2 regions of the Arthrobacter sp. KKT183 genome follow, and region 1 is predicted to be linked to the other one. Evidence: predicted binding sites of a transcription regulator. Region 1 holds the regulator's gene; the other holds the start of a gene.
The links. Region 1 encodes HrcA, which represses chaperone genes, less so after heat shock. Its sites were predicted from a motif close to TTNGCACTCGNNNNNNNCGAGTGCNAA; they were not measured.
Positions count from the first base shown of each region.

Region 1 (3,203 bases):
TCTCCATCAAGGACATCGATCTCTTCACCCGGCCTAACCCGCTTCACGGCTGCGGCATGATGCGCCTCCGGACCGCGCAGCGTCAGACTGCCGCCGACGGCAGCGGTTTGCACATCGGCCGGATCGCCGAAGAAGGCTTGGTTGGTCATTGTCCGATAACCCGGCTATAAATTCCCGAGGCGTTCACGAAGGCGGGCAAAAACTCCTGATCCGCTGCTCGCCAGCTGGCCCTCGGTAAATTCTTCGCCGCGCATTTCCGCAAGGCGCCGAAGCAGTTCTTCCTGTCCGCTGTCGAGGTTCCGCGGCGTTTCCACGCTCAAATGCACCAGCAGGTCCCCTCTGCCGTATCCGCGCAGGTGGGTCACCCCAAGGCCGCGAAGGGTAATCACTTCGCCCGACTGCGTGCCGGGCTTGATCGTGAGTTCCTGATCACCGTCGAAGCTCTTCATTATCACGTTGGTGCCGAGGGCCGCAGCTGTCATCGGCACGCTCAGGGTCGCGTGAAGGTCGTCGCCCTCACGAAGGAAGGTCGAGTCGCTGTTGACCCGAATCTCTACGTAGAGATCGCCCTGGGGACCGCCGGCCGTGCCGACCTCGCCCTGGCCGGCGAGCTGGATACGGGTACCTGTAGCGACACCCGCGGGCACCTTGATGGTGAGGCTTCGGCGGGAACGGATGCGGCCATCCCCATTGCATTCGTTACAGGGATGCGGGATGACGGTTCCGTACCCCTGGCAGGTGCCGCAGGTCGCCGTCGTCATTACCTGACCGAGGATGGACCGAACCGCACGCTGCACCTGACCGGATCCGCCGCAGATATCACAGGTTCGCGGGGAAGTACCCGGCTGGGTACAGGATCCATCGCAGGTAGGACACACCGCCGCTGAATCTACCTCGATCTTCTTGTTGGTACCAAAGACCGCATCCTTCAGATCGATCCGGACGGCTATCAACGCGTCCTGACCGCGTTGGGTTCGGGATGGGGGGCCGCTGGGACCGCCTCCGCCGAAGAATGTCTCGAAAATGTCCTGGAACGCAAAGCCCGAGCCGGAATAACCGGCACCGAATCCATTGTCGGTGCCGTTTTCATTACCGGTGGTGTCGTAGACGCGCCGCTTCTGGGGATCCGAGAGTACCTCGTACGCGCGCGTGACGAGCTTGAACTCCTCAGCTGCTTCCGTGCCGACGTTGACGTCCGGGTGGAGCTTGCGGGCAAGCTTCCGGTATGCCTTCTTGATTTCTTCGCCGCTGGCGTCGCGTGCAACGCCAAGGACCTCGTAGTGATTACTCACTCCTGCACATCACTTCCTGTTATCTCACCGCGTGAACGGCTGGGCTTCATGGGCTCCGTCATCCGGTCAAGATTCATCGAGGATGCGGGAAAGGTAGCGGGCCACCGCTCTCACGGCGGCCATGGTGGTCGGGTAATCCATTCTCGTGGGGCCAAGCACTCCCACCTTTGCCAGTGAATCCGGTCCATAGCCGGTAGCAATCACGGAGGCTTCGGCCAAACCGCCATACGGGTTCTCCCGGCCGATGCGGACCGAGATGCCCAGAGCATCCTGCCCCATCTCGGAAAGCAACCGAAGCATGACAACCTGTTCCTCAAGCGCTTCCAGGACCGGACCAATGGTTAAAGGAAAGTCGAGGGTTGAGCGGGCGAGGTTGGCCGTGCCCGCCAGCACGATCCGGTCTTCCCTGTTAGCGGCTGACAACTGTTCCAGGCTGTGTCCAATTGCCTGGCCGAGAGATTGCAGCGAGGGGGGAAGATCCGCAATGCACGCACCGAGTTCCTGGGGAACCGACGGCAGACGAACACCGGAAACCCTTTCCAGAAAATGCTGGCGCAGGTCGGCCAGGTCATTTTCCTGTGCCTCGGCGGGCACGGATACTACGCGCTGCTGCACAGCGCCGTTCGTGGAGATCAGCACCACGAGCGCGCGACCGGGAGCGAGCAGCACGAGTTCGATGTGGCGGACGGACGCCGTGCCCAGGTGCGGGTACTGCACGACCGCAACCTGATTGGTGAGTTGGGCGAGCAGACGGACGGTGCGGTCGAGGACGTCGTCGAGATCGTCTGCGCCCTCGAGGAGTGCGCGGATAGCCCGCTTTTCCGGGGCCGACAGCGGCTTGACCTCGGCGATCCGGTCGACGAACAACCGATAACCCTTGTCGGTCGGGATGCGGCCGGAACTGGTATGCGGGGCTGTGATCAGGCCCTCTTCTTCCAGAAGTGCCATGTCATTGCGGATTGTTGCCGAAGATACGCCCAGCCTGTGGCGCTCGACCAGCGCCTTGGATCCCACCGGCTCGCGGGAATGGACGTAATCCTCAACGATGGCCCGCAGGACTTCAAGCCGCCTGGGTTCGCTCATGTTCACCTCCGATGTACTTTCCTGCCCTGTTTCTGAGTTAGCACTCAACACACCTAAGTGCCAAGTCTAATACGATCGAGGCGATTGTTAGCATTGGCTCTGCCTGTTCCGAAGGCAGGGATTTGTGGAAGCGAGCGAAGTCACATGTCGTATCACGAGTGGGGAGCACAGGATCTTACCGGACCCCGGGCCGCCCCGGCCGCCAAGGTCGAAGCCCGTCCCGGCGTCGTCCTTGAAGACGTGCAGAGCGGATTCGTCGGGGAGATCCTGCGCACGGAGAAGGCAGGTGGGATGCACGTGATGGTCCTTGAGGACCGCCGCGGCAAGCGACGCACTTTTCCGCTCGGCTTCGGCTTCCACCATGAAGGTTCGCCGGTGGAACTGATTCCTGCCCGCGCGCAGTCAGCAGCACAGCTGAGAACGGCGTCGGGCTCTGTCCGGGTTGCCGGAGCGCGGGCGCGCACGGCTCGGGCCAGCAGGATCTGGGTCGAGGGCAAACACGATGCCGAGCTGGTGGAGAAGGTGTGGGGAGACGACCTGCGGGTTGAGGGCATCGTGGTGGAGCCGTTGCATGGCGTAGACGATCTGGCAGCAGCCGTGCGGGACTTTGCTCCCTCCGCCGGACGCCGCCTGGGTATCCTCGTCGATCATCTACTGCCCGGCACCAAGGAAGCCCGGATCGCGGCCGGGGCGATGACGGTGGCGGGCGCCGCCGGGAACGTACTGATTGTCGGGCACCCCTACGTCGATGTGTGGCAGGCTGTGAAGCCGCGTGCTCTTGGTCTTGATGCCTGGCCGGTAATACCCCGCGGCGAGGACTGGAAGACG
Region 1 covers NZ_CM145770.1:1,899,925-1,903,127, forward strand. The annotation lists gene ACZ2GY_RS09075 (16S rRNA (uracil(1498)-N(3))-methyltransferase) at 1-149, opposite strand, end outside; gene dnaJ (molecular chaperone DnaJ) at 165-1,292, opposite strand; gene hrcA (heat-inducible transcriptional repressor HrcA) at 1,359-2,375, opposite strand; gene ACZ2GY_RS09090 (DUF3097 family protein) at 2,520-3,203, shown strand, end outside.

Region 2 (3,203 bases), 1.8 Mb from region 1:
CCTCGACGCGAGCGGGATCCGGCAGTTGTTCTCGAAGAAGCGCGCTTAGGCGGTGGACGGATCAGATGCCGATGCTGTAGCCGTCCTCCCGGTGGAACAGCCGACGGCCCGCGCCGTCGTCGGACCGGACCCAGACAACCGAGGAGTCATCGGCGTGATCTTCGAGTACGCCGGAGAACTGGTCTCCCGAGGAGTGCCGAAGGGTTATCTGCTGGCCGCGCCTGAGCGTCGAGAAGTCGGCAAGCGAGGAATGTTGCGAGGTCATTGGGGAAAGGCCTTCCTGAGAGTGTGACTGACGCCACACTAAGGGCCGTTCCTGAATGTTTGGTGAATGAAAACTGGGTAATCGCCCAAATGGACGCAAACGTTTATCGAAAAGATAGCTAAGCAAGCTTTCTATTCTGTTCTGCCTGTGGCACGCTGGCAGTACAAATGGCGGGACATACTGTCCATAGCTCGCAAGATCACGTGCCGGTGTCCGCCAGTCCGGCCATCTTAGAGGGGATAGTGCAATGGCATCAACACATTCAGGGTCGGGTGTAGGCACCCGGACAAACATTCAGAAGGCCGCACTCGCGGTAGGAGTGGTCTTCCTCCTGGTCGGCGTGCTGGGATTCATTCCCGGTATCACCAGCAATTACGACACGCTGCAGTTCGCCGGCCCCGAGTCCGAGGCGCAACTCCTCGGCCTGTTCCAGGTTTCGATCCTGCACAACATTGTTCACCTGCTGTTCGGCGTCGCGGGCGTCGCGATGGCAAAGACTGCAACCGGCGCTTACAACTTCCTGCTGTGGGGCGGCGTTATCTACGCGGTGCTCTTCATCTACGGGCTCATCATCCCGCATGATTCGGCAGCGAACTTCGTTCCGCTGGACGCGGCGGACAACATCCTCCATCTGGGCCTTGCCGTCGGCATGATTGCGCTGGCGCTCGCTCTTCGGGACAAGCACCGCACTGTCCGGGACCGGTAGTCCCGGCTCCAACCAACTACAAACAAACAGAACGACGACGGCGGGCCGCAACCTGCCGTCGTCGTTCTGTTTGTGCTGTGCGTAGCTCCGCTGACGATCTAGGCTTCCACAGCCCTGTCCGTCTGCACCGGCTGGGCGTCTTCGCCGGAAACGACCTCGATCTTGCGGGGCCTTGCGCGCTCGCTGACCGGGATGGTCACGCTGAGCACGCCGTTTTCATAGCGTGCCGAGATGGCATCAATGTCAATACCCTGCCCGAGGTTCAGTTGCCGAAGGAAGGATCCGCTTTCACGCTCGCGGGTCAGCCACTTGACTCCCTCTGCGTTCCGCAGGGTGCGCTCGGCGCGGATGGTCAACAGCTGGCCGTCGACGTCAATGTCAACAGATCCCGGATCAATGCCCGGGAGGTCAGCGCTCAGGATGTAGTGGTCACCCTCGCGGTACAGATCCATCGGCATCAGCCGCAGACCCTGGCGGGGATCCAAAAGTGCGCCGGCCACGCGGTCCAGTTCACGGAATGGGTCGAATTTCATTGCCATGATGGTTCACTCCCTGTGAGTCAGTAGTCTTTCTTCGGGTTGAGTCTGGTTCGCTCAACCTGCAAGTAGATTAGCACTCGCAGGAGGAGAGTGCTAACGGTTTATGTTCGCTCTGAACGAACTATTCGGAACACAAAAAAGCCCGCCCCGCATGCTGCGGGACGGGCTATGAACGGTGCCTGCGCGGGGCCTCGATCCCCGGGCCTTCCGCGTGTGAAGCGGATGCTCTACCAGACTGAGCTACACAGGCAAATAGTTCCCAGTCAGTTTAGGTCATTGGCAGACGGATGATGCAAACGCGGGGGTGCGGTAGATATTCGGGCGGACACTAAGTAGCCTGACTATTTGAGGCTATTCCACTTCTCGATGTCAGCGAAGGAGTTTGGCAATGGACGATGAGGACATTCTGGCGCGGATCCAGGCGCTGGTCGACAAGGAACACGAGCTGCGGGGTTCACCCTCGGGTGACGATGCTCCTGGCGAAGATCGACGCAGCAGCCTGCGGCGGGTCGAGGAACAGCTCGACCAGTGCTGGGACCTGCTCCGTCAGCGGCGGGCGAAGGAAGACGCAGGGGAAAGCCCGCAGGAAGCGGAGGCCCGGCCGATCGACCAGGTAGAGGGCTACCGCCAGTAAGCACATCGATTTGGCAGGACACGCCCCGATACCCCGTTGATAAGGGGCGTGTCCTGCCAACTCAACGAAAGGAATCTTCATGGACGACCTCAAAGCATTTGCACTGATCTGTACTCTCACCCCTTCGCCCGATGCCTCGAGCACCGATGTGATGGCCGACCACATCCTTGGCAAGCTCAAGGAGCAGGGGGTAACGACGTCGTCGGCCCGGGTAGTTGACCACAACGTTGCTCCAGGCGTGCAGATCGACATGGGAAACGGGGATGAATGGCCGCAGCTCCGCCAGCAGATCCTCGATGCGGACATCTTCCTCCTGTGCGCACCTATCTGGGTAGGGCACATGAGCAGCCTGGGACAGCGGGTGTTCGAACGGCTGGACGCCGATCTCTCCTCGACTGATGATGACGGCCGGCCCATCATGTACAACAAGGTCGCTCTGACCGCGGTGGTGGGAAACGAGGACGGCGCCCACCATGTCACTGCCGAGATGCACCAGGGCCTGAACGACATCGGCTTCACCGTCGCGGCGCAGGGCGGTGTCTACTGGGTCGGGGAAGCAATGCAGACCGTGGACTTCAAGGACCTGGACCAGGTACCTGATCCGGTTGCTTCCACAATTTCCTCCATGTCCGTGAACGCTGTCCACCTGGCGAAGTCCCTCAAGGCATCTCCCTACCCAGCTCCCTAGCATCGAGTTGGCAGGACACACCCCGAAAGGGGCCCCAAAAGGGGTGTGTCCTGCTCATTGACGGGTACTACAACGGAATAGGCGAGTCGCTTGAACGATCACAAGAACGATCACAAGAACGATGACGAAGCCCGACGGCGGGAACTCGGCGACAATGCGGGCCCGGTCGAGGAAGAGATCGAGGAATCGTTCGACCGCACAGTGGATGAAGGCGCACAGCGCCTGAACCGCACCTTCCCCGACGTACTCATCACCGGGCTCTTCGGAGGCTTCGAAATAGGGATCGGCGTGATCGCCTATCTGGCGGTGCTTCATGAAACCGACAACCACCTGCTCGCGGGATTGGCCTTCAGCGCGGGACTCATTGCGCT
Region 2 covers NZ_CM145770.1:46,874-50,076, forward strand. The annotation lists gene ACZ2GY_RS00235 (cysteine hydrolase family protein) at 1-49, shown strand, start outside; gene ACZ2GY_RS00240 (hypothetical protein) at 62-265, opposite strand; gene ACZ2GY_RS00245 (DUF4383 domain-containing protein) at 513-971, shown strand; gene ACZ2GY_RS00250 (Hsp20/alpha crystallin family protein) at 1,070-1,510, opposite strand; tRNA gene ACZ2GY_RS00255 (tRNA-Val) at 1,687-1,760, opposite strand; gene ACZ2GY_RS00260 (DUF2630 family protein) at 1,899-2,144, shown strand; gene ACZ2GY_RS00265 (flavodoxin family protein) at 2,224-2,832, shown strand; gene ACZ2GY_RS00270 (formate/nitrite transporter family protein) at 2,923-3,203, shown strand, end outside.
Region 2: a site for HrcA is predicted at 1,581-1,607, ahead of ACZ2GY_RS00250 (Hsp20/alpha crystallin family protein). Genes of this name have one in related genera too.